One region of the Pseudoalteromonas sp. CuT4-3 genome, then DNA from elsewhere that is predicted to be linked to it. Evidence: predicted binding sites of a transcription regulator. Region 1 holds the regulator's gene; the other holds the start of a gene.

Region 1 (6,352 bases):
GCCACTTTAGGTTTAGGCGCAGCGGCTTTTGCCGCCGGAGCTTGTTTTGCTGCAGGTGCTGGCGTAGGCTTTTCTGGCGTAGGTTTTGCTGGCGTTTGTGCTACAGGTGCAGCCTTAGGTGGCTGCGGTGCAGGTGTGTCAGCTTCTTTTGATTCTGGTGCGGCACCTTTACCATGCAGTTCATCAAGCAATGCCTCAAATTCATCATCGCTGATTTCATCATCACCGCTATCATTTGTAACAGCCGCTGGTGGTGCTGTGTGTTTTACTTCTGACTCACTGCTTGAAGTATCTCCTGCAACCGGACCAAAACTACCTACACCGTGTAATTCATCTAATAAACTGTCAAATTCATCATCGGTAATATCTGAACTTGAATCTGGCTCTGCACTTGCACTTGGTTGCGACACCGGGCTCTGGCCTTTGCCGTGTAGCTCATCGAGTAAGCTTTCAAATTCATCTTCTGTAATTTCATCAATTTGCGTGCTATCTGCTGAAGGGCTTGAACCTGCCACATCAAATAGTTCATCAAATGCAAATGGGTCTTCATCATCTGTTGCGCTAACGGGAGCTGCGGGTTCTTGTTCAACAACTTCGGGGGCTGTTTCAGTAAGCTCTTCATCCGTAGGCGGTTGACCAAGTTTGTGAAGGGTTTCTAGTAATTGAGGGTCTGCTGGGTCTGGCTGTTCGCGGTTTTGAATAGTGGCAAACATTTCATTAATGGTATCTAGTGCTTGTAAAATCACATCCATTAATTCTGAATTAACGGTTCTAACCCCTTGGCGTAAGAGATCAAATACGTTTTCAGCACCATGACAGGCATCAACAAGCTCAGTCATAGCTAAAAAGCCTGCTCCCCCTTTTACGGTATGAAAGCCCCTAAAAATAGCATTTAGTAACTCAGTATCTTCTGGGTTATTTTCTAGCTCAACTAACTGTTCAGATAAAAGCTCTAGGATTTCTCCGGCCTCTACAAGAAAGTCTTGTAAAATATCTTCATCGACTTCAAAGCTCATGCAGTTACTCTCCTCTTAGAAGCCCAAACTTGATAATAGGTCATCGACCTCGTCTTGGTCAGATACAACATCATTTCGCGACTCTTTATCAATAATAGGGCCTTCAGGACCTGCTAATGTTTGTGCGGCAACCAGTTCTTCTGTTTCTTGTTGTTCTTTACTTTCAGCTATGCTGTCATCTTGTGCAGCAAATGCTGTTAAAAGGTGGATTAAACTTTCTTCTACTTCTCTGACTAATTCAATTACACGGCGGATAACCTGGCCGGTTAAATCTTGAAAATCCTGCGCCATTAGTACATTAGTCATTAAGGTTTGCAACTCATCGGTTTTATGATGAGAGCTGTTCATAAACTTGTCGATGCTGTGGCATAAGGTTTTAAACTCGCCCAGCTCTATTTCGCGGTTCATAAGCCTATCCCAAGTAGGCTTAATATGTGCAATTTCATCTGCTAGCTGCTGCGCAATAGGGAGGCTTGCTTCGACCGCATCCATTGTCTTATTAGCTGCATTTTCTGTCATTTCCATGACATAGTTTAAGCGCTTTTTCGCATCCGGAATTGCATCAGTGGTTAAATCGGTTAAACGCGTATCAAGTTCAAAGCTTTTAAGGGCTTCGTGTAATTGGCGTGTTAACTTACCTACTTCAGCAAAAAGCTGCGATTGCTCTTGAGAGGCAGTATCTAAAATTAATTGATCTGCTTTATCTTGCTCACCGTTTTCTAAAAAAACGACGAGCTGACGAGCTTGTTCTAAAGTAATTTGAGGCGCAGCTGGTGCTGACATAAGCCTCTCCTCTCATTAACCTAAGCGTTCAAACACTTTTTCTAATTTAGTTTTCAAAGTACCAGCAGTAAATGGCTTAACAATATAGCCATTAACACCTGCTTGCGCTGCCGCTATTATTTGTTCTTTTTTAGCTTCTGCCGTCACCATTAAAACCGGAATATGTTTTAATTTTTCGTCAGCTCTAATGGCTCTTAGCAAGTCAATACCCTGCATGCCTGGCATGTTCCAATCGGTTACAACAAAGTCAAAAACCTGATTTTGCAACATAGGTAATGCTGTAGAACCATCGTCAGCTTCTTGAACATTCGTGAACCCTAGGTCACGCAACAGATTTTTTATAATACGTCTCATTGTAGAGAAATCATCAACAACAAGAATTTTCATGTTTTTATCCAAAACATCCTCCGGTGAGGTCTTAACCTATAATTTACTTACTACTAGTTTATCCAGTCATTGATTTTTGCTTTGAGCTTAATCATCGCCTGACCATGTATCTGACTTACACGCGATTCACTTACATCGAGTATATGCCCAATTTCTTTTAAATTCATTTCATCGTTGTAATACAAAGAAAGCACCATTGCATCTCGCTCTGGTAAAGACTTTATTGCCTCTAACAATGAATTATTAAACCGTTCATTTTTAACATTATTAAATGGTTTGTCTAGCGCTAAATCTTGACCTGCAGGGCTAATAACATCTTCATCTACCCCTAGGTCTTCTATACCAAGCACTTTACTGGAATTAACATCATTTAAAATATGATGGTATTCTTCTAGCGAAATATCAAGTTTTTCAGCTACTTCAGTATCTTTTGGTTCTCTATTTAAGCTATTTTCTAATTCTGTGATGGTTTCGGCTACTAATCGGCTTTTGCGGTGCACCGAACGTGGTGCCCAATCCCCTCTGCGCATTTCATCAAGCATAGCGCCGCGGATACGAATACCAGCAAACGTTTCAAAGCTTGCCCCTTTACTGGCGTCAAAGTTTTTTGAGGCCTCGATAAGGCCAATCATTCCCGATTGGATTAAGTCATCAAGCTGAACGCTAGGAGGAAGACGAGCTATTAAATGGCACGCCACTTTTTTGACGAGCGACGCGTGCTTTTCAACAATCACATTTAAATTTTGTGTTGATTGATATCCCATAGCTCTTTTCACCGATGTTGTCATAATCAGCCGTTTACTAGCTTCTCAATGAAAAACTCTAAATGTCCTGAAGGTTGATTAGGTATAGGCCATTTTACTGCTTTTGTCGCTAATGTTTTAAACGCAACTGCTGCTGGTGAATTAGGGAAAAGATCGACAATTACTTTTTGTTTACGCGTAGATTTACGCATATTTTCATCATATGGAATAGTCGCAACAAGCTCCATAGACACATCTAAAAAGCGGTCTGTTACTTTAGAGAGCTTTGCAAAAAGCTCTTGGCCCTCGCGCATACTGCGCACCATGTTTGCAACAATTTTAAATTTATAAACGCCATGCTCGCGGCTAAGTACTTTAATAAGCGCGTAGGCATCAGTAATAGAGGTCGGCTCGTCACACACCACCACCATGACATCTTGCGCTGCACGAGAAAAACTCAGCACCATGTCAGAAATACCAGCGGCGGTATCTACAATTAAAATATCAAATTCGGTATTAAGCTCACTAAAGGCACGAATTAACCCAGCATGCTCAGATGGGGTTAGCTCCACCATACTTTGCGAGCCTGATGTAGCAGGCACGATTTTAATGCCGCCTGGGCCTTCAACTAAAATCTCGTCAAGTTCGCACTCGCCTGAAAGGACATGAGATAAGTTTTTTTCAACACGTAGTCCTAGCATTACATCACAATTAGCTAGGCCTAAATCGGCATCTAATACTAATACACGATTACCCTGCTGCCCTAAAGCAATTGCAGTATTTAAAGAGACGTTGGTTTTACCCACCCCTCCTTTACCGCCGGTGACAGCGATAACTTTTACGCCGTTGTTGTTTTGACTCATTTTGCGCAGGCCGCTTGCTTGATCTAATACTGTGTTAATCATACATCCCTACTGTGCTTGGCGCCACTGCTTGGTGCCTTGAATGTTGTGCTTTTGCTCTTTTTAAATACAATTGCTCAGCTTTTTTTACTAGTTTTTCAGCATTTGCAACGCGAATATCTTCTGGTACGCGCTGACCATTAGTAAGATACCCTATTGGAAGACGATTTTGAATCGCTATACTAATAATCTCACCTAAACTTAATGATTCATCTAACTTAGTGAAAATACAACCGCTTAGCTGAACCTTTTTAAAATGTCTTACGGTTTCTTGCAATACATTTATTTGTGCTGTGGCACTTAATACTAAATAACTACGTATATCTACTCGCTGGTTGCGCATTAACGTATTTAATTGCTCTGTAAGGCGTAAATCACGTTGGCTCATACCCGCTGTATCAATTAATACTAGACGCTTATTGCGTAAATGATATAAAACTTCAGCTAATTCATTGGCATCTTTTACTTGTTTAACACCACAACCAATAATACGACCATACGTTGCAAGCTGCTCATACGCACCAATTCTGTATGTATCAGTGGTGATTAGGGCAACTTTGTCGGCGCCATACTTTTGTGCGCCTAATGCGGCAAGTTTAGCTACTGTGGTTGTTTTACCTACACCAGTAGGCCCAACAAGGGCGTACACACCCCTTTGGCGAAGAATTTCGTTGTTGGTGGTTTGCATTTGATCTTCAACCATTTGCAATAATGCTTTCCAACCTTGCTGACGCGATACGTCATCTGGGATAAAACACGCCATTTGCTCTGCAACGTCTTTATCTATTCCCATGCCAACTAAACGGTCAATCATGCATGCACGTGTAGGGTCGCGACGTGCCATATCTTGCTGCATTAAACCCGATACTTGGTGTTCTAGTAACTGGCGAATTGCGTTCATTTCATCACGCATCGCGCTCATTTGGGCGCTTTCGTTGTTATTAGCTTGACTACGCGGAGCCACAGGCGCATCTAAATCGTCAAAGTCTTGATCTAAGTCATCAAAGCCTAGGCTGTCTGCTTGGGTTTGCATGCGTTTTGGCGCTTCATTTTCGCGAGCAAACATATTTGTCGTACGTGGCTGTGCTGGTTCTTGGTAATGCTCAGACGTATCAATACCTGATTGCGAAAACATAGAGGCAAGCTCAGGAGAGCGAGGGCGTGGCGACTGGCGCTCTAATAAAGCTTGTAAGCTATCAGCTACTTTTGCTTGTGGCTCAGGTTGCGCACGCTTAGGCTCTGGCTTTACAAAGTTATGAGTAGGCTGTTGCACGGCTCTTTGCGGAGCAGGCGCTGCCTGTGGTTGCGCTGCGGCTTTAGGGGCTGCTTTGTCGTAATCTACTGCGGCAACAATTTCTACACCATTAGCGAGTTTTTTGTTCGACATAATAACGGCATCAACACCTAGCTCATCTTTAACCTCTTTCAGTGCGGTGCGCATATCTTTGGCAAAAAAACGTTTAATCTTCATGGTTCAACCCCTGTTAAAATCTTTATTGTTGGCCTACTGAGCTGACAATCTTGATCTGTCTTTCATCTGGTACCTCTTGATAAGACATCACCCTTAAACCCGGTATGGTGTACTTAACAAAACGAGATAACACAGTGCGTAACATTCCTGACGTTAGCAATATTGAAGGTTCTCCGGCCATTTCTTGATTCTGATGCGCTTCGTTTAATGATGTTTGAAGTCGCTCAGCAAGGCTTGGTTCTATTCCGGCACCTTCGTCGCCTGCATTTTGTAACGACTGATGCAACATCTGTTCCAACTCAGGCGCCAAGGTTATGACAGGGATTTCTGATGACATTCCCACAGCGTCTTGAACTATTAAACGGCGCAGCGAAATACGCACTGCAGCTGTTAAAACATCGGCATCTTGGCTACGTGGGCCGTACTCTACAAGGGTTTGAACAATAGAGCGCATATCACGAATAGCCACACCTTCGTTTAATAAATTTTGCAGTACTTTTACAACGGTTGTCAGTGGTAGTACTTCTGGCACTAACCCTTCGACTAAACGTGGATGGCTTTTAGCTAACATATCAAGCAGGTTTTGAACCTCCTCATGGCCTAGTAATAATGCGGCACTGTTAGTTAATAACTGGCTAATATGGGTGGCTACCACAGTGGCTGAGTCAACCACGGTGTAACCTAGTGATTGTGCTTCGTCTTTTTGATCAGGCTTTATCCACACCGCATCTAAGCCAAATGCAGGGTCTTTGGTTTCAACCCCTTTAATAGGGCCAAATACTTGCCCAGGGTTTATGGCCAGTTCATCGCCATGTTTGAGTTCGCCCTCACCACTTGAAACACCCATCATGGTAATACGGTACGCATTAGGGTCTAACTCTAAGTTATCGCGAATATGTACAGGCGGTACTAAAAAGCCAAGCTCCTGAGATAACTTTTTACGCACCCCTTTAATTCGGTTGAGCAGCTCACCACCTTGAGATTGGTCAACAAGCGGAATAAGCCTGTAGCCAACTTCTAAGCCAATAACGTCAATTTGTTGTACATCGT
Region 2 (6,352 bases), 720 kb from region 1:
TTTATTTCCAAGCGGCGTTGAGGAACTTCGATGGACAAGCAAATTAAAGTAAAGAATATACCTGCAGACGTTAAAATCCAACAACCGGATTTAAGCCGTCAAGACGACAGGTTTAACCCACGTAACCGAATTTATGTTCGCGCAGTAAAAGGGCTTCATCAGTTACTTAGACAGCGTATAGGCTTTTTAGGCATGCTTGCCTTTATGCTCTTGCCTTGGATAAATTTTAATGGCCAGCAAGCTGTGTTATTTGATTTAGTTGGCCAAAAGTACAATATTTTTGGGCTAACGCTGTGGCCGCAAGATTTCACTATATTAGCCTTTATATTTATGTTGGCCGCGTTTGCACTCTTTTTGGTTACTACCTTTTATGGCCGAGTATGGTGTGGCTATACCTGCCCGCAAACTGTATGGACCTTTATATTTATTTGGTTTGAAGAAAAGTTTGAAGGCACAGCGAATCAGCGTAAAAAGCTAGATCAACGCCCGATGGACTTTGATAAGTTTTGGCGAAAAACAGCAAAGCACACCAGTTGGGTTTTATTTGCCTTATATACGGCGATTTCGTTTGTCGGATACTTTACGCCTATCCGTGAATTACTCCCTGACTTTGTGACCTTTAATGTAGGTGGTTACGCGCTGGTAAGTATTATTTTCTTTGCTGCTTGTACTTACGCTAACGCAGGGTGGATGCGTGAAATTATGTGTTTACACATTTGCCCCTATTCACGTTTTCAATCAGCTATGTTTGATAAAGACACTTACACCGTAACGTACGATGAAAAACGCGGCGAAAGCCGAGGCCCACGTTCGCGTAAAATTGCCCACGAAGATTTAGAAATGGGCGATTGTATAGACTGTAACTTGTGTGTACAGGTGTGCCCTACAGGGATAGATATTCGTAATGGTTTGCAAGCCGAGTGTATAAACTGTGGTGCATGTATTGATGCCTGCGATGGTGTAATGGATAAAATGGATTACCCGCGGGGTCTTATTTCTTATACTACAGAGCGTAATCTCGAAACACCTGAAAATAAAACCAACCCACTGCGAGCTAAAATCATAGGTTACACGGTCATACTGGTGGTGCTTACCAGTGCGCTGGTGGCTAACATTGCATTTAGAAAGCCTATGGACTTTGACATAATACGAGACCGTAACCAACTGTATCGAGTTGACTTTAATGGCTTGGTAGAAAACACCTATACATTAAAAGTAATCAACAAGGCGCAGTACGAGCAAACCTTTAATATTGATGTTCAAGGCCTTGAAAACTTTAAGTACATTGGCAAGCAAACATTTACAGTGCAAGCAGGGCAATCGCATAATGTGCCACTGTCACTTGTGATGGACCCGTATGATTTAAAAGCGCCAATGACGGAGTTTAACTTTGTACTTTCACCGGTTAATGACCCCGATGAAAGCATATCGCAACCGAGTAACTTTTTTAAAGCGCGATAAACACACTAACAAAAGCGGGGTAACCCGCTTTTTACATTAAGAAGCCCATGAGTAAATTTAGTTTTGAAGATTTAACGCCCGACTTAATTCTCGATGCAATAGAAAGCGTTGGTATATATGCAGAGTCAGGTTTATTAGCACTTAATAGCTACGAAAACAGAGTCTACCAATTTAAGGCGGAAGATGGCCTGCGCTACGTTGTTAAGTTTTACCGACCAGAGCGCTGGAGCAAAGCGCAAATACAAGAAGAGCACGACTTTGCATTTGAATTAGCCGAGGCCGAAGTACCCGTTGTTGCACCCATTAAGCACAACGGAGAAAGCTTGTTTGAACATCAAGGCTATTTGTTTGTGTTGTTTCCAAGCGTAGGCGGTCGTTTATTTGAAGTGGATAATTTAGATCAGCTCGATGTAATGGGGCGATTAATTGGCCGTATGCACCAAGTTGCTAAAACCAAACCATTTGCGCACAGACCCACTTTTAGCTGCGAGGAATATTTGCATACAGCTAAAGTTCATCTGCAAAAAAGTAATTTGGTACCTATGGGGATCAGCACGGCTTTTTACACCATATTGGACTTGGTTATTGAACAAGCGCAAGCACAGTATAAAAATGTGCAAGGGATCCGTTTACATGGTGATTGCCACGCAGGTAACATTTTGTGGGCAGGCGAAGCACTTATGTTTGTTGATTTAGATGACGCTCGTCAGGGGCCGGCCATTCAAGATTTATGGATGATGCTCAGTGGCGATAGGGCTACGCAACTGTTACAGTTAGACACCCTTGTAAATGCGTATGAAGAATTTTGTGATTTTGACCACACTCAACTCAAATTGATTGAACCGCTGCGAGCGATGCGTATTATTCACTACATGGGATGGGTAGCTAAACGATGGAGTGATCCTGCTTTTGTACGGAACTTTTCATGGTTTGCAGATGACAAATACTGGGAGCAACAAATTTTAGCGCTAAAAGAGCAACTTGCAGCATTGCAAGAAGCACCGCTTAAGTTATTGCCATAATATTTTATTTAAAGATAAGTACAACGAGATACCAATGCTTAAAAAATTGAAACTGAGTTTATTACTTTTATGTTTACCATTTGCAGCACTTGCTGCAAAGTTTGAAGCCGATAACCAATATACAGTTATTGATGTAGATAAAAGCGCAGAGCCACAGGTAACTGAGTTTTTCTCGTTCTATTGCGGCCACTGTTTTAAATTTGAGCCTGTTGCAAAGGCAATTGAAAAAAGCCTACCTGAGGGCACTGAATTTATAAAAAATCACGTTAACTTTTTAGGCGGTGTATCACCACAGGCGCAAAGCAACTTAAGCTACGCCTACTTAATCGGTAAAAAGCACGGTCAAGCACAAAGTATCAGCGACCAAATTTTTAAAAGTATTCATGTACAGCGCGCACCTTTAACGCAAATGAAAGACGTTAAAAAGTTGCTTGAAGTTAATGGTATCGATAGTGCAACGTTTGATCAAGACATTGCCAGCATGCCAATTATTTCAGCTGAGCGTGCAATGCAAGATAAGCAAAACAAATATTCAAAACTAGGTGCGCTAACCGGTGTGCCTACCTTTATCGTAAACGATAAATATAAAATAAACATTAACACCATTAATAACCAGCAAGAACTGAATGAGTTAGTTGCTTTTTTACTAACACTTTAATCTCGGAGAACAATAACAATGATCAAATTAGTTAAAGCAGGTTTACTTGCATTACTACTGCCTATGGCTGCGAGCAGTGTAGCCGCCACTTATGAAGAAGGCGTACATTACGATGTAGTGGCTGAGCGCGCGACTAAAAAGCCAGAAGTAAAAGAGTTTTTCTCATTTTATTGCCCTGCTTGTAATAACATGGAAGCGTTAATTGGTGAGTTTAAGCCAAAGCTAGACAAAGACGTTAAATTTAAAAAGAGCCATGTTGATTTTGTCGGTGTTCGCGATCCAGAAAACCAACAAATGATGAGCCAAGCGCTAGCAACCGCGGAAGTACTTCCGCAAAAAGATAAAATTGTTGCGGCTATTTTTAATCACATTCACACTAAGCGCGCTAAATTTAACGAGCTTGCAGATGTAAAAGATGTATTTGTAGCGCAAGGTGTTGATGGCGATAAGTTTGATAAACTATACAAAAGCTTCTCGGTACGTACATTAAGCTCTAAAATGAAGCGTGACCAAAATTACTTTAAAGAAAAAGGCGCGCTACGTGGCGTACCAACCTTTATCGTAAATGGTAAATACAAATTAAACCTAGGCCGTGAATCTGGTATTACCGCGCCAGAAGATATTAGTAAATTAATTAACTATTTAGCGAACAAGTAAGGTTTGCTAAAACAAAAAAAGCTCCGTAAGGAGCTTTTTTTATGGAAGTGATTTAAATTTAACTCACTATTTTCTTTGTAAGAAAACACCCGATTCTATGTGATGTGTATAAGGGAACTGATCAAATATCGCAAAGCGCTTAACATTATGAGTACGGGTTAAATGATCTAAATCGCGCTCAAGCGTTTCTGGGTTGCACGATATATAAATAATGTTCTCGTAGTTGGCCACTAAGTCACAGGTAAGGGTATCCATACCTGCGCGTGGAGGGTCGACTAAAATAGTTTGGCAATCGTAGCTTTTTAAATCTATCCCCTCTAAACGCGAAAAGGTACGTTCGCCATTCATTGCCTGGGTAAACTCTTCACTCGACATACGAATTATATCTAAGTTATCTACCTTATTTTTAGCAATGTTGTATTGCGCTGAATGCACAGAAGACTTAGATATTTCAGTAGCCAATACGCGATTAAACGAACCCGCCAATGCAATAGAGAAATTACCATTACCACAGTAAAGTTCCAGCAGGTCATTACTCAGTGGTTTACATAAGTCTTGTGCCCACTCCAGCATTTTTATATTCACTTTAGCATTAGGTTGCGTAAAGCTATTTTCTACTTGTTGATAAATAAGCTCCTGGCCGTTTACGGTTAAACACTCAGTAACAAAATCATTGCCTAGTACTTCTTTTTGTTTGCGAGCACGACCGATAAAGTCAATGTTGTATTTGCTGCTCAGTTTTTCTTTCAGGGCTTTTATTTCAGTTAGCCACTGCTCATCGAGTGGTTTGTGATAAAGCAAGCTTACTAAAATCTCGCCACTTAATGACGATAAATAATCGATTTGAAACAGCTTACGACGTAATACTTCACACGACTTTAAATTATCAATCATCACCTGCATAACTTCACCAACTAATGGCGCGGCAGGGTCAAAGGTGTCGACGCGAATTTTTTCTTTCGTGGCCTGATCAAACATAATATGAAATAGATCATCCCCATCGTGCCATACTCTAAATTCAGCACGTTGGCGGTAGTTAATTGGCTCTGAGCTAAACACCTCTAACGCTTGCACACCAAATCGCTTAAATTGCGACGTAATACGCTGCTCTTTTTCATTTAGCTGCGTATCGTACTGTGTGGTATCTATTTTAATCACTGCCATTAATGCTACTACCTTATCTATGAGATCTATTTATCGGCGCTATTGTAGGGAGCGAGCAGTATTTGTCTAGTTTTGCTGATAATAAAGTTGCTGTTTTTTTAAACATGCACTTTAGTTTTGTCACTATTAGCCGATAATAAGCTAAGTACGTAACGGAGGTGGATCATGAAAATCGGTAATTATGGCTATACGCCAAACAACAACGTAAACAAATTCAATAATAAAGAGGCGCTACAGCAGCCAACAATCCAATCTCCGCAAGAAAGTTCATTACAGCGAGGCAGAGAACTTGCTGCAAAAGTGCTTGGCGACAAAATGGCAGAGCAGCTAGGTTTACCTGTTGAGCAAAAACAAGCCGATAAACCTTTATTCGATTTTGATGAAATAGTAAAAAATGTACTCGACTTCGTATCTGGCGCAGTTAATAAAGCCAAAGCCAATGGTGCCGATGACGATAAATTAAAAAATATGTTAGATGATGCGCGCACAGGTGTTCAAACCGGTATAGACGAAGCGGTTGATGAGCTAAAAGGCACCGGTGTATTTAACGAAGAAATGCAAGAGGGCATCGACAAGTCAAAAGAAGGCATTATTGAGGGGCTTGATGAGTTTGAGCAAACCCTATTTAACCCACAAGCGGCCAGTGTTAGCGTAAGCCAAGCACAATATGTAAGTATGAGCAGCAATGCCGAGTATAAGTTTACAACGGCCGAAGGTGATGAGGTCAGTATTAGCTTTGCTGATGCATATGAGTCTCAAACAGCGAGCGGGTATCAACAAAGCAATAACAGCGAATCGTTTGCCAGCTCGTCGTCGCAATCTAGAGAGCTGTCATTTTCAATGTCAGTTAATGGTGATTTAAACGAACAAGAGCAAGATGCTATTAATGCCATGATGGAAGAGCTACAAGGTGTAAGTAAAACATTCTTTAGTGGTGATTTGGATGAAGCATTTGAAAAAGCACAAGAGCTGAGCTTAGGCAGTGAGCAACTTGTTGCATTTTCAATGGATCTTCGCCAAACGAAAACAGTCGCTACCGTTAAAAGTTATGAGCAATATCAGCCAAACCCAACAAAAGAAGTAGCCGATGCGATCGCGCCTTTTAATGACGATCTAAAAAATGCATTTGATAAAGCATCGCAACTAGGCCTAGAAGATCAGCTTGCCGGTATTATAGAGTGGCTCAACCAAGATCAAGCCGCAGTCGATCAGCTAGTTGATTACACCCAGGCAATGTTTGAAAACCTAAACCAATTAAATTCAGCGGGCGATGCACTCGACGCGCTAAAGTCTGAGCAAAGCTAAACTACTTTCTTTTATAAATACCTCATGGCAAACTGCCGTTCTTAATAAACAGTAGGAACCAAAGTTTGTCAGCCCACATAATGGT

Evidence for each region. Region 1 encodes FliA, which starts transcription of late flagellar genes. Its sites were predicted from a motif close to CTAAAGNTNNNNNNNNNNNNGCCGATA; they were not measured.
Region 2: the regulator FliA is predicted to act here: its motif matches at 5,072-5,098, upstream of VOI46_RS15330 (DUF5610 domain-containing protein).

The regions. Positions count from the first base shown of each region.
Region 1 is NZ_CP142030.1:2,594,232-2,600,583, forward strand. It holds gene VOI46_RS11935 (chemotaxis protein CheA) at 1-1,016, opposite strand, end outside; gene VOI46_RS11940 (protein phosphatase CheZ) at 1,032-1,799, opposite strand; gene cheY (chemotaxis response regulator CheY) at 1,815-2,198, opposite strand; gene VOI46_RS11950 (RNA polymerase sigma factor FliA) at 2,240-2,950, opposite strand; gene VOI46_RS11955 (MinD/ParA family protein) at 2,977-3,834, opposite strand; gene flhF (flagellar biosynthesis protein FlhF) at 3,827-5,302, opposite strand; gene flhA (flagellar biosynthesis protein FlhA) at 5,325-6,352, opposite strand, start outside.
Region 2 is NZ_CP142030.1:3,311,671-3,318,022, reverse strand. It holds gene ccoG (cytochrome c oxidase accessory protein CcoG) at 31-1,461, shown strand; gene VOI46_RS15350 (serine/threonine protein kinase) at 1,509-2,483, shown strand; gene VOI46_RS15345 (thiol:disulfide interchange protein DsbA/DsbL) at 2,518-3,141, shown strand; gene VOI46_RS15340 (thiol:disulfide interchange protein DsbA/DsbL) at 3,160-3,798, shown strand; gene trmA (tRNA (uridine(54)-C5)-methyltransferase TrmA) at 3,865-4,962, opposite strand; gene VOI46_RS15330 (DUF5610 domain-containing protein) at 5,128-6,267, shown strand; gene murI (glutamate racemase) at 6,333-6,352, shown strand, end outside.